Regions from separate parts of the Acidovorax sp. DW039 genome, predicted to be linked through region 1. Evidence: predicted binding sites of a transcription regulator. Region 1 holds the regulator's gene; the other holds the start of a gene.
What was found. Region 1 encodes LexA, which represses DNA repair genes until DNA is damaged. Its sites were predicted from a motif close to ACTGTATNNNNATACAGT; they were not measured.
Positions count from the first base shown of each region.

Region 2: AACH87_RS09300 (PA0069 family radical SAM protein) is a predicted target of LexA. The motif match lies at 5,199-5,216, and genes of this name have one in related genera.

Region 1 is NZ_AP029019.1:2,504,111-2,511,351, reverse strand. Features, by position in the region: gene adk (adenylate kinase) at 108-764, shown strand; gene AACH87_RS11135 (asparaginase) at 906-1,862, opposite strand; gene lexA (transcriptional repressor LexA) at 1,951-2,625, shown strand; gene AACH87_RS11125 (D-2-hydroxyacid dehydrogenase family protein) at 3,393-4,400, shown strand; gene AACH87_RS11120 (branched-chain amino acid ABC transporter substrate-binding protein) at 4,526-5,656, opposite strand; gene AACH87_RS11115 (hypothetical protein) at 5,788-5,988, opposite strand; gene AACH87_RS11110 (DNA polymerase III subunit chi) at 6,341-6,775, opposite strand; gene AACH87_RS11105 (leucyl aminopeptidase) at 6,772-7,241, opposite strand, start outside.
Region 2 is NZ_AP029019.1:2,084,475-2,091,715, reverse strand. Features, by position in the region: gene AACH87_RS09320 (TetR family transcriptional regulator) at 10-825, opposite strand; gene AACH87_RS09315 (tripartite tricarboxylate transporter substrate-binding protein) at 992-1,978, shown strand; gene AACH87_RS09310 (cyclase family protein) at 2,001-2,819, shown strand; gene AACH87_RS09305 (fumarylacetoacetate hydrolase family protein) at 2,875-3,864, shown strand; gene AACH87_RS09300 (PA0069 family radical SAM protein) at 3,974-5,197, opposite strand; gene rnk (nucleoside diphosphate kinase regulator) at 5,374-5,787, shown strand; gene AACH87_RS09290 (acyltransferase) at 5,862-6,980, opposite strand; gene AACH87_RS09285 (GbsR/MarR family transcriptional regulator) at 7,202-7,241, shown strand, end outside.

The DNA of each region.
Region 1 (7,241 bases):
AAGCTGTCGCGTGCTATCCTTGACCGAAGAGAGAGCACTGGGCCCTGGACGCTCCAATAGGCCCCCGCCAGCAGTGCCGCACGATTTTTAAAACCTTGAGGACCTCCATGAGACTGATTCTGTTGGGCGCGCCCGGCGCCGGAAAGGGCACGCAAGCCACCTTCATCTGCCAGAAGTATGGCATCCCGCAAATCTCGACTGGAGACATGCTCCGCGCTGCCGTGAAGGCCGGTACGCCGCTGGGTCAGCAGGCAGAGGCAGTGATGAAAGCCGGTGCACTGGTCAGTGACGAGCTGATCATCAATCTGGTGAAGGAACGCATCGCCCAGCCCGATTGCGCCAACGGTTTTCTTTTTGATGGCTTCCCCCGCACCATTCCCCAGGCCGACGCCATGAAGGCGGCTGGAGTGAAGCTGGACTATGTGCTGGAAATCGACGTGCCTTTTGAGGCCATTGTCGAGCGCATGAGCGGCCGCCGCTCGCATCCCGCCAGCGGTCGTACTTACCACGTCAAGTTCAACCCGCCCAAGGTAGCGGGCAAAGATGACGTGACCGGTGAAGACCTCATCCAGCGTGACGACGACAAGGAAGAGACCGTCAAGAAGCGCTTGCAGGTTTACAGCGACCAGACGCGCCCCCTGGTGGACTACTACAGCAACTGGGCTCAGCAAGACCCATCGCAGGCTCCTAAATACCGGGCCATCAGCGGCACAGGTAGCGTGGAAGAGATTACGGCGCGAGCGCTGGAAGCTTTGAGCCGCTAAACAAGAGAATCAGAGGCTATTGCCTCACTTGGCAAAAATGCCGCACAGATTTCGGTCTGTGCGGCATTTTGAGTTTTTGGGATTAAGAGACCTGAGTCTTTTGCATCCTCAGGTAACGTATTCAGCGTGACAGCGGAGTTTTCATGCCCCGATCAAGTCAAGCATCAACGAAACCCTCGCCTTGACGGGAGACAGACCAGGGTAGGTAGCGAAGTCACCGGTGTCTCCGACAATACGATGCCCCTGACTGCAGCGGGTGGACTTCACGACTCGAACGCCCGACGCCTTGGCGCGCATCAGCGCCTCCTTGAGCTCCACATGCAGCGAGCCATTGCCTGTGGCTGCAACTACCAAGCCGCGAACACCCGCATGCACCAGGGCATCTACCGCGCGTGCGCTGGCGCCTGCACCACTCACGACGATCTCCACCCACGGCCATTGCTCTGGAGGTGGGAGCTGAGCCACCAGTCCAGCCTGGGGCGCAACATCGTCAGGCTGCGGCGCGGTCCGTGCCCACCGCACTTCCCCCTCTTCCACCCAGCCCAAAGGCCCTATCTCGCCGGAGCTGAATGCGTCCACGCGATAGGGGAAGGCTTTGTGAACGGACTGCGCACCATGGATGACCCCTGCAGCAACCGCCATGACCCCAGCAGACTGAGGGTGCAACACGACCGCAATGGCATCGAGGAGATTCTGGGGGCCATCAGGTGTGAGAGCGCTGGCAGGTCGCATGGCACTGGTCAGCACAATGGGCTTGGTGGTTCGCACTACAGACTGCAAGAACCAGGCTGTTTCTTCCAACGTGTCGGTGCCATGGGTAATCACGACCCCCTGCACGCTGACGTCCTGCATCAGCGAGGCACATCGCAAAGCCAGATCGCGCCAGACGCCGAAGTTCATGTCTTTGCTGTCCAGCTGAGCCACTTGCTCGCACTGCAACTCACAACCCTTGGCGACATTCTCCAGACCAGGAACACCGCTAAGCAACTCGCCCACGCTTACTTCGCCAGCCTTGTAGCCGACGTTATCACCAGCACGCGCAGCCTTTCCGGCGATGGTCCCCCCCGTTCCCAGAACGACTATTTTTTTAACACTCACTTGCACACTCCCAAAAACTGGTGAAAAATACAGCTACTGGATTAAAAAACAGTATCCTTCAAACCTGCAAAGAATTGATCTCGCAGCCATGCTCGACAACCCCAAACTTACGGCACGCCAGCAGCAGATTCTGGACCTGATTCAGACCGCTATCGCCAAGACGGGCGCCCCCCCTACCCGCGCCGAAATTGCAACAGAGCTGGGCTTCAAATCCGCCAACGCGGCAGAAGAGCATCTGCAGGCGCTTGCCCGCAAAGGCGTTATCGAATTGGTCAGTGGGACGTCCCGTGGGATCCGTTTGCGCAATGACACAGTGCGGGCACTCAATGCAGCGCGGGGTCAGCATTTCGATGCACCACTGCGTCAGCTGTCGCAGCTTTTTCTGCCATTGATCGGTCGGGTTGCCGCAGGCTCTCCCATTCTCGCGCAAGAACACGTAGACCAAACCTATTGCGTGGAGTCGAGCCTTTTTCAGCACAAGCCGGATTACCTGTTGAAGGTGCGCGGCATGTCCATGCGGGATGCAGGCATCATGGATGGCGACTTGCTGGCTGTTCAAGCTACGCGAGACGCTCGCAACGGGCAAATCATCGTTGCCCGGCTGGGTGAGGAAGTAACCGTAAAGCGACTCAAACGCACCGCCAAGGGTATCGAACTGCTGCCCGAGAACCCAGACTACCCCGTGATCACGGTGCAGCCGGGTGAGCCTTTTGAGATTGAAGGTTTGGCGGTGGGCCTGATCCGAAACACTTTGCTGATGTAAGAAATTCTGTCTGTTTCTCAGGTGGCGGGCGTTGGGCGGCTTGAGAGGGCTGCCAGCCCTGAGATGCAGCATTATTTGAAATCCTGCCTATGTTCATTCACCGAATTTCGGAGCATTCACATGGGTACTGGGTTTTCAGCCTTGGCGGCAATTTCTTCGCCTTTTAAAGCGTTGGCTCGATGGATCGGGTCTACCGAAACACATACGCTTTCCCAACACCAAGCCTCCAGCCATAGCGCAGGGTGTACTGAAGTAGGCGCGGATTGGTTGGGGTTTGCGGGTTCGGGATCGAAACAGTCGTTTCTCCCAATCAAATCGTCTCTGCCACACCTGCCTTTCGAGAAACACACTCGCGCTCGCGGCGCAGAGAGGTGCTTGCATGGCGAATTCAAATCTGTTGCTAAACAGGGGGCTACTGCCACGAGCAATGCGCCCCTCAGAACCCAATCACATTTACCAAAACCCAGGGTTCTTCGAGTGATCCACTCCGGTCCCCCAGAGAGTGGCAAATTGGTGATTTCAGGACGAATGGCAGATGTTTGTGCAGAGCTGGATCGGCTTGCAAGGCATGAGTGTCCAGCATTCCTGCAATGAAATACGGGCCGCGTTGAACACATGGACCAATCCATGTCGTTTTTCAATTTGTCTCATCTCGCAGGCGTCCCGCTTTCGCAGTAAGGTGCCAGGTGCTACATCACGTTGCATTTAACCGAATGCTCCGGCGGCCCTTCACGCACTGAGCTGTACGGGCAAGGCACAATATCGGTATGAATATTGTGATCCTGGACGACTACCAAGATGCAGTGCGCAAGCTCCATTGCGCCTCTCGGCTGGATGCCTATACCGCCAAGGTGTACACAAACACCATCAAGGGCCTCGGCCAGTTATCTGTGCGACTGAGGGATGCAGACATCATCGTCCTCATCAGGGAGCGTACTCAGATCACCAAGCAGCTCGTCGAGAAGCTTCCTCGACTCAAACTGATCGCACAGACGGGCAAAGTCGGTAGCCATATCGACGTGGCTGCATGTACAGAACGCGGCATCGCCGTGGCAGAAGGCGTTGGCTCGCCCGTAGCTCCGGCTGAGCTCACCTGGGCCTTGGTGATGGCAGCCAGTCGGCGTCTGCCGCAGTACATATCCAACCTGAAGCACGGTGCATGGCAGCAGTCAGGCCTTAAAAATGCGTCCATGCCTCCCAACTTTGGCATTGGCACCGTGCTGCGCGGAAAAACATTGGGCGTGTGGGGTTACGGGCGCATCGGTCAACTCGTCGCAGGCTATGGCAAGGCCTTCGGTATGAATGTGCGCGTCTGGGGACGCGAAGCCTCGCGCGCAAAAGCCCTGACAGACGGCTACCAAGCAGCTACCAATCGCGAAGAGTTCTTCTCCCAATGTGACGTTATTTCGTTGCACCTGCGATTGAATGAAGAGACGCGCAATATCGTCACGCTCGAAGACCTTTCCTGCATGAAGCCGACCTCGCTGCTGGTCAACACTTCCCGTGCGGAACTCATCGAGCCAGACGCACTGATTGCGGCGTTGAATCGGGGGCGTCCTGGGATGGCTGCGGTCGACGTGTTTGAGAGCGAGCCCATCCTGCAAGGTCACGCCCTGTTGCGGCTTGAAAACTGCGTTTGCACCCCCCACATTGGCTATGTGGAGCAGGACAGCTATGAGCTCTATTTCGGTGCAGCTTTCGACAATGTGGTGAATTTCATCAAGGGCACACCGACCAACATTGTGAATCCCGGTGCCTTGCAAGTACGCCGATAGATAGGTTGGCAGCCTCCGGGCGAGCACTTGTCTGCTTGTTTGGCGTGAAGTATTGATAAACACAAAACAAAAGGCCCTCTGCCGTGGAACAGAGGGCCTTTTGCCTGAAGAGACGGAACTGTTGATCAGTTCAGAGGTGTCTTCTTGCCATCCTTGTACACATACAGTGTGATGGCTGGGTTCTTCATTTCACCATTGGGTTCGAACTGGATCGTGGAGGTCACGCCCTTGAAGTTGGACTTCAGCAGTTCGGGTGTGTAGACCTTGGGGTCCACAGAGTTGGCACGCTTCATGGCATCGACCAGCAGGAAAGTCGCGTCATAAGTGTAGGGGCTGTAAACCTGGAACTGGCCAGGGTACTTGGCGTCGTACTTGGTCTTCCAGGCCTTGCCGCCAGGCATCTTGTCCAGCGATGCACCGCCTTCAGCGCACACCACATTGGCCAGAGTCTTGGCGCCTGCGGCCAGCTTGGCGATTTCAGAGGTGCAAACGCCGTCACCGCCGAAGTACTTCACGTTGCCCATGCCCAGCTGCTCCATCTGGCGCAGCATAGGACCAGCTTGTGGGTCCATACCGCCGTAGAAGATCGCATCTGGGTTCTTGGACTTGATGGCAGTCAAGATCGCCATGAAGTCTGTGGCCTTGTCAGTGGTGAACTGTTCGTCCACAACCTTCATGCCCTTGGCGGCTGCAGTCTTCTTGAAAACGTCTGCAACGCCTTGGCCGTACGCAGTGCGGTCGTCAATGATGGCCACGGTCTTCAGCTTCAGGGTGTCTGCAGCATAGAAGGCCAGACCAGCGCCCAGGGCGTTGTCATTCGCGATGATACGGAATGTCGTCTTGTAGCCAGGCTTGGTCAGATTGGGGTTGGTGGCAGCACCGGTAACGTGGGGGATGCCGCAGTCGTTGTAGACCTTGGAAGCAGGAATGGTTGTACCGGAGTTGAGGTGACCGACAACACCAGCAACCTTGGCATCGCACAGCTTTTGTGCAGCTGCAGTGCCCTGCTTTGGATCAGCAGCGTCGTCTTCCGCGACCAGTTCAAACTTGATCTTCTTGCCACCAATGGTGACGCCCTGTGCGTTCAACTCTTCAACGGCCATGCGAGCGCCATTTTCGTTGTCCTTGCCGTAGTGAGCTTGGGCGCCGGAAACAGGAGCCACGTGACCGATCTTGACCACCTGCTCTTGTGCAGAGGCCACACCGGCAACAGCTGCGATAGCAGCAACCACGGTCAGTTTCAACTTCAATTGCATATCAATCTCCAGTAAAGATAAACGCTGAGAATTTTTCTTGTGTCTCAACGCAGTGGAACATATCGCAATTTACAGGCCAACTCATTAGGGAACACGATTAAATGGAGCCGAAACCACAAGGGATTACCCTGTCATTGTTGAGTTGGATCAGTGTCGGTGCTCGCCAGCTCATCTGCCACAGCCTCGTACACAGCTTGCCTCACCACTGACTCGATCTCCTCACGCAACCGCGGCAGCACTGATCGGGTCTGCTCTTGCACCACCGTGGCGATGGCTTCGCGCAGCCTTTTGTCCAGCACCACATCGACACGCTGCATCACGCGGTGCACCATGTACTCTTCAGCCCCTTCAGGAAGGGCCCGTACCTGAGTGTTCGATGGGCGAGTGGCAACAGCAGGAGCTACTGCTGCTGAACGATTCGGCGCGTGTGCCGGAGTTGCCGATGTCTGAGCAACCGCAGGTCGCGGCACCGACGATGCGCCGGAATGTGCGGGGCGCACAGGGACGGCTAGTGCAGGCTGAGCGGGGGTTCTGGAAGGCGCCACCCGCGACGAAATCAGACCGCTTGCACCAGACTGGGCCACTGGTGGCGGAGACGGTTGCGCCGGAATGGGTTCGCGCACCACTTCGGTGAGTGTGGGAACGAAGCGCGGCGGCACTCTAGGAGGTGTGGTCGCCATGTCATCAACCTCCTTTTAAAACCAGATCGTGGCGAATGATCTCGTAGCCACGAGCCGCGTAATGCTTCCAGCGCAGCCGTGCTTGCCCGCGATCAGTTTCATCGTGGGAGCTGACCACCTCCACCAACCGGGAAAAGCGCTCAAATGCGGTGGGAACCTCGAATCCGAGATTCAGCAGCACATCGTGATGGGGTGAGCGACCGAGATCGCTCGCAAGCACGACTGGGGATGCGGTCATGAGATCTTCATCCGCATCGTCCATGCAATGGGCTACAAAGTCTTGAGGTGACAGCGACCAGAGCATGCGATCCAGTTCGGCGAGCATGGGCACAGGCCCATGAATCACCAGCCGGGCACCGGCGCGCAGTGCCTTGCGCGAAAAGCGGCATGCATATGCCAGCTTGTCTGGGGCATTGAAATGGAACGCGATCTCTGTCATGCCTGCTTGGCTGCGGCGCCCGCCTTGGTTGGCTTGGGGGTCTTGCCCCGTGCAGGAGTTGCACGGGTGGCAGCAGCGCGCTTTGCCACGGCAGACAAGCTTGCCTGTGTCAGCAGATACCGCATCAACAAGCCGACAGGACGTCCCGTGGAGCCCTTGGCGGCGCCGCCCTTCCAGGCAGTCCCCGCGATATCGAGGTGGGCCCAGGGCATGTCTGCCACAAACTTCTGCAAGAACTTGGCGGCAGTGATGGAACCACCGGCCCGCCCAGCTACGTTGCCCATGTCTGCAAAATTGCTCTTCAAGCCTTCGGCATATTCATCGTCCAGGGGCATACGCCAGCAAGGGTCCAGCGAAACCTCCCCGGCTTTTTCCAGAGCCGTCGCCAGATCGTCGCGGTTGGCGTAGAGCCCGCTGCGCACCCCGCCCAGCGCGATCACGCAGGCACCGGTAAGGGTGGCGATGT
Region 2 (7,241 bases), 420 kb from region 1:
ACCTTGACCTCAACGCGCCTTGGCTCGGGCAGATGTTCTGCGGCTTTGCGACACGGTTGGGGGCCCGCTCGTTGCGCAGGCCGCTTGCATCCCGGCAGCAATAAAGCCGACGAGTAGAGGACCGGCAACGGCTGCATCGCCCGGCGTGTTCTCACCCATTGAAAGGCGGCCAATGCGCTGGTCGTTGACGTGGTGAAGCAGCGCCCCAAGCGCAAACTGATAGCACCAGGCCGCCTGGCTGCGCGTGGCACCCGGTAAGGCGGCAGCAATGGCATCGATAAATGCATGGGCTAGAGGGTCAAACAGCTCACGGATGATGGCCTCATCCTCCGCCAGCTGATCGCTCATGCCTCGGGAAAGCAGACGAAGAAAATCCCTGCCCCCCGGCTGCGCGGCCAAATCCAGCACGGGCAGGACAAAAGCCCGCACGATATCCGTCAGAAGGGCTCCAGGGGCTGCTTCGATTTGCGCCCGCCGCAAGGACTCAAGGCGCACATCGATATACGCCGCATGGGCTTTGAAGATGGCGTGGTACAGCGACAGCTTCGGCCCGTAGTAGTAACCCACCAACGCCAGCGGCACACCTGCCGCATCGGCGATGTCGCGGATGGACACCCCGTGATATCCCTTGGCAGCAAACAGACGCTCTGCCGTCTGAAGGATGGTGGTCTTGCGGTCCACGATCTCCCCGGCCAACGATGGCGTAGCTGAATCCGGCTGCCCGTTGTGCGCGCGTTTTGCACGAGCTGCATTGGAGGCCCGCGCAGAGCGCTCGGTGCGCGTGGCATCGGTCACAGCCGAGGGAGATTGCTTTTTCAAAACCATGGCGAATTCTATCCAGGGCACATAGTACTTGTACGATCGTACAAAATAGCGCAAAATCAATCTTGTACGAACGTACAAAATCAAATGGATGTGAGCGGAGAAGCTGCACACAGAGGTGCCCCAGGGCCCGACGCAGCCAAGCCGCCATCGAAGCAGGAGACAAGACATGATTCAACGCCGCCACCTCATGCAACTCGCCAGCGCATCTGCCTGTGCCTGGCTCAGCCCCAGTGGGGCACAAGCCGCAAAAGCACCCATGCCCGATGTTGCAAAGATCATCACGGGCTTTCCCCCCGGAGGAACACTGGACGTGCTGGCAAGACGGGTTTCGGATCGCCTGCGGGGTCGATACGCGGGCTCCGTACTGGTAGAGAACAAGCCGGGCGCGGGAGGCCAGATTGGCGTGCTGACGCTCAAGAACAGCCCCGCCGATGGCACCAGCCTGCTCATCACGCCCTCGTCCATGCTGTCGATCTATCCGTACACCTACCCCAAGCTCCAGTACCAGGTTGACGACGTGGCCCCAGTATCCCTGGGCGCACTGATGGACCACGGCCTGGCCGTAGGCCCCGGCACCCCCGACAGCGTGCAGACCCTGGCAGACCTGCTGCAGTGGTGGCGCAACAACCCCAACAGCGCAAATTACGGCAGCCCCGGTGCAGGCTCCATGCCTCATCTGGTGGGCGTTCTTATGTCGCAGTTCTCCAAGCAGGAGCAACGGCATATTGCCTACCGGGGAACCGTGCCCGGAATGCAGGACTTGCTGGGCGGGCAGATTCCCGCCTTCTGGGGTCCGATTGGTGACTATCTTCAATACACCAAAACGGGCAAGCTGCGCGTGCTGGCCATCGCTGGTGCCAAGCGCTCCCCCTTTCTGCCCCAGGTGCCCACACTGCAAGAACTCGGCTACCCCCTCAAAGTCAGCGAGTGGTATGGGTTCTTCATGCCCGGCAAGACCGCAGGCGCGACGGTGCAGCAAGCCAATGAGGCACTGCGCTGGGCGCTGGCACAGGCAGACGTCATTGACGTTGGCAAGCAATATGGGCTGGAAGTGAAGTCCTCCACGCCAGCCGAACTAGGCGATTTGCTCAAGGCAGACGCACAGCAATGGCGCGGTCTCATCAAGCAGACGGGTTTTACCGCTGAATCCTGAGCCAGCATCGAAGAGCATTTTCATGACCCATCCTGTCACACCCGCCGAAGCCCATCGCCGTCTCGTAGACATCTCCATGCCGCTGGAAAACGATGTGGCATCGGACCCCCCGGGGCTGCGCCCACATATCCGCTACATCGATCACCAGATGAGCTTCGACGACCTAGCCCAGTTCTTTCCGGGCCTGCAGCGCGAACACCTGCCCGACGGTGAATCCTGGGCGGTGGAGGAGGTGCAGCTTAACACCCATAACGGCACCCATCTGGATGCGCCCTACCACTTTGCCTCCACCATGGACAAAGGACAGCGTGCCCTTTCCATCGACGAAGTGGACCTGAACTGGTGCTTTCAACCTGCAGTGAAGCTGGACTTCCGCCACCTGCCCGATGGCTACATCGTGCAGCCTGCTGATGTGGAAGCAGAGTTGCGCCGCATCGATCACCAGCTCAGCCCGCTGCAGATCGTTCTCGTCAACACCCGCGCAGGGGATGCCTATGGCACGCCAGAGTACCTGCGGGCGGGCTGCGGCATGGGGTATGAAGCCACCATGTACCTGCTGGAGCGCGGAGTGCGCCTTACCGGCACGGATGCCTGGAGCTGGGACGCCCCCTTTGCCTATACCGCGCAGCGCTACGCGCAGACCGGTGATGCATCTTTGATCTGGGAGGGCCACAAGGCAGGCCGGGACATCGGTTACTGCCACCTGGAGAAATTGCACAACCTGCAATCCCTGCCCAGCAAGGGCTTTTATGTGTCCTGCTTTCCGGTGAAGGTAAAAGGTGCCTCCGCGGGGTGGACAAGAGCGGTCGCCATTTTTGACCCACTACTCCCCACTGCATGACATGACCTAAAGCGACGCTCACTCCATCGCCCCCACGCAGCCCACACACAGCACCATGAGACTCGCAAGCCTGCACAACGGCCAGCCGGATGGCCATCTGGTCGTCGTTTCCTCCGACAACCTTCGCTTTGCCAGCGCAGCAAACATCAGCCCCCATTTGCGGGACGCTCTGGAGCGCTGGACGGAGGTGGAGCCCCAGTTGCGCGCGCTGCAAGCGCAGCTGGATGCCGAGCCCGGAAGCACCGCTTGCAACACCGCACCGTTCAACCCCGGGGACTGCGGGGCACCGCTGCCCCGCACCTTCCAGTGGCTGGATGGCTCGGCCTTTCTCAACCACGGCAGGTTGATGGAACGGGCATTCAAAGTCCCTGCGGTGCCGGATTTTGAAACCGTGCCCCTGATGTACCAGGGCGCTGCCGATGACTTTCTGGGCCCACACAATGACGTGCCCTTGCCTGCCGAAGCAGACCAGATTGACTGCGAGGGCGAGTTTGGTGTGGTGCTTTCAGAAACACCCATGGGTGTGTCTGCCCTGCAAGCACTGCAATACGTGAAGCTGGTGGTGCTGCTGAACGACTGGAGCCTGCGCGCCTTTGGCCCGCGTGAAGTGAAAAGCGGATTCGGCTTCATCCAGGCCAAGCCATCCACAGCCTTTGCCCCTGTTGCGGTCACCCCTGACGAGCTGGGAACCCATTGGCGTGATGGCCGGGTGCATTTGCAATTGCGCGTGCAACGAGATGGTCAATGGATAGGTCATCCCCACGCAGGAGAGATGCATTTCCACTTTGGTGAACTGATCGCGCATGCTGCACGCACGCGCAAACTGTCCGCTGGAACCATCATTGGATCGGGCACGGTATCCAACGCAGACCCGGCTGCAGGCTCCACCTGCCTGACCGAGGTGCGCATGCGCGAGATGCTGACCGATGGTGCGCCACGCACTTCATTCCTGCGCTTTGGTGAACGCATTCGAATGGAAGCTTTGAACGACGAAGGGTTGACCGCCCCCTTTGGCGTGCTGGATCAACAGCTGGTGCAGGCATGACCGGTTGCCGCTGAGAGGCTCTGGCTACCGAAAACTGCGTCATTCCATGGCAGGCAATACAAACAGTACGACAAGACGGTGCAACAACGCCAAATGATGCTAACCACGCCTAAAAAAGACTGCCCTGCCCCCGCGCCAGCCCTGGCCTGAACTGGGTCATGTCAAGCCCCTCGCGCTCACGGTTGAGCCCCAGTTTTCGGCACGTGGCAGCGAAACGCTGGCGCAGCAGGTCTGCCCACAACCCGCTGCCTTTCATGCGGGTGGCAAAGTCGCTCTCGTAGGTCTTGCCGGCGGCGCGCTGGACATCGCTCAGGTTATGAAGGTCCTGCACACGCGCCATCACGCGGGCGGCTCGTTGTGGGTAATGCAGTTGCAGCCATTCGCGAAACAGCGCGTCCAGCTCCCACGGCAGGCGCAGCACGGTATAGAACGCACTGGTTGCTCCAGCATCTCGCGCGGCTTCCAGCACCTGTTCCATGTCTTCCGTGATGAATGGGATCTGCGGAGCCACGCTCACCCCCACAGGCACGCCCGCCTCGGCCAAGGTGCGGATGGTGCGCAGACGCCGGTGGGGTGCGGCGGCTCTGGGCTCCATGCGGCGAGCCAGATCCGCATCGAGCGTAGTCACAGTGACGTACACAGCCGCAAGGCGTTGCGCGGCCAAGGGGACCAGCAAGTCCATATCCCGCTCCACCCCGCTGGACTTGGTGATCAGGGAGAACGGATGTCGCGCATCGCGCAAGACCTCGATCACACTGCGGGTGAGGCGCAGCTCACGCTCTACGGGTTGGTAGCAATCGGTGGCGGAACCGATGTTGAGCAACCGGGGCACATAACGCGGTTGCGCAAGCTCGTGCCTGAGCACTTCGGCAATGTTGTGCTTGGCCACGATCTGGGTTTCAAAGTCCAGGCCAGGGGAAAAGTTCAGGTAGCTGTGGGTGGGGCGCGCGTAGCAGTAGGTACAACCATGCTCACACCCCCGATAGGGGTTGACCGAGAGTTCAAAAAAGATGTCGGGGGAGTCATTTGCACTGAGCGCGCTGCGCGCCGTCTCCAGGTGCACGCGGGTGGCGGGTGCCTGGGGTGACAAGGGAGAAGCCCACAAGTCTTCATCATCGCCAGGGTCGCACCCATCCTCTTGTCTATCTCCAGCCTTCTCTGGATGAAGACGAGCTTGCGAATTCCACCCGTCGTCAGCCGCCTCTCGCACGTCGCGCTCAAACCTGTGCGGCACCGCGGTGGCAGCGCCCCGGCCACGTATGGCCTGGACAGGAATAGGCACCCATTCGGCCTCAGCGCCGTATACCACCGTGGGGTTCGCAGGAGTTTTCATAACTGTATAAATATACAGCATTCAAAAATGAGCTTGGCAAATCATTCACATGAAAAGGTCTGCAATGGCGGGCACGCTCATCGGCCAGAAGGGCCAGGCAATGACCGCGCGCGGCAGTGCGAGATTCGCAATCGCCTAGAGTCCCGGCCTTTCAACCACTCTCATGAGGTATCACAATGGCGCGCAAGCCCCAGATCGTTCTGTCTTCCCTGGATCTCGACCGTATTGAAGCCCTGCTGGCAGCCATGCCTTCCAGTGTGTTTCCTGGAAAGGCGGATCTGCAGGCAGAGCTCGATCGGGCGGACGTGGTGCCGCCCGAGGAGATCCCACCCCACGTGGTCACCATGAACTCCACCGTGAAGTTCCGAATCCAGGAAAGCGGAAAAGAGTTCTGCCTGACGCTGGTCTACCCACGCGATATCGACGGCAGCGCAGACAAGCTGTCCATCCTCGCACCAGTGGGCAGTGCGCTACTGGGGTTGTCTGTGGGTGACGAGCTAGCCTGGCCAGGCCCCGGCGGTAAGGCGATGACGGTGCAAGTCAAGGAGATCGTCTATCAACCCGAAAGCGCGGGCGAACTGCACCGCTGACTTGGTAGGCATCCAATGCCCCTCAAAGTGCCTCATCCGATGCGTGAGGCATTGCGTTGGTTTTGGGGCGGCTCCTAGCCCCAATTGCTGCCGAGCTGCACCAGCACGCCAGCCGCCACCAGGCTCGCCTGCCAGCGCAGCAAGGTGGGCAAGGAAGGGGTGCGCAGTTCTACCGTGCGATAGAGCCACTGGCCCGCGACCATGGCCAGAGAAAACGCCAGCAGCATGCCACCGGCGTTGAGCCATGGAGAGTCTGGCCACAGGCCACTCACCACCGCATTGACCAGCAGGCACACCGCGAAGTGGATGAGAAACACGGAATACGACATTTGCCCAAGCCGCACCAGAGGACCCACTCCACGCCACTGGCGGACCGCTGGCGTACGCATGGCCCACACCAGCAGCAGCGCCGTCACCAGCGCCAGCGCGATACGGGCGCGGTATTCCAGCCACAGGCCCACCAAGCCCAGCAGGGCCATGCACACCACCCAACCCGAGGCGCGAGGCGCGCGGCTGGCCCAGAACGCCATCATGCCCAGACCGTAGGCACCGAAGAAATAGACGGCCCACACATCCCAGTGGGCATCGCGATTGAAACCCCAGAGCGATGCAGCCACGCCGGCCACCACCACCGCGCGCCCCAGCCAGGAGGCCCACTTCTGCGCAGCCGCGGAGGGCAATGCACGCACCGCAGCGAAGATGAGAACACTGAGGGTGAAAAGCTGGAAGTCGATGGCCACGTACCAGACTCCCGCAGACAGCGATTCATGCTCCACCACACTGTGCAGCAGCAACGCGTGGGTGATGAGCTGTGCAAGGCTCGGGTCTCCGGGCACCGAAGGATGCTCCATCCAGGGGCGCACCAAGGCGCTGATCAGCACGGTGACCAACAGTGCCACCACATAAGGGACCACCAGCCGCACAAAGCGCTTGCCCACCTGCTGGCCCGCTTGCCCAAAGCGGGCAACGCCTTCAGGAGCCAGGCTGGCTGCAGCAAGGTAGCCGCCCAGCACCAGGAAGATCTGGACTGCCATGCGCGCGTAGTCGTACAGCCAGGCCATCAAATGGGGCGCCAGCGGCTGGGCGATATCAGACATAGGGCCGTAGAAGGCCAGATGGTGGGCCACGATGGCCGCGCAAGCCGTGCCTTTGACAGTGTCCAGCAACGGCAGCCGGGATGTGTTTTGAGACATGCAGAGAACCGGATTGACCTGGGCGCTCTGGCGAAGCGAATTCGCAGGCGCAAAAGCAAAGCCTTCTATTGTCCTCTTTCTGTGTAAATCTTGCCAGGCATGCGAGAGGCAGGGCAGAAGCAAGCTGGAAATGCTCGACTTTGTAGTGTCCATTTGCAAAGCATTCTGAATTTTCAAGAATTTCTGAAAATTCAAGAAAAAAGGCGCACAATGCGATTCCTATGACCTATGTCAAAAACCTTCCCCCTCTGAACCGCCAGT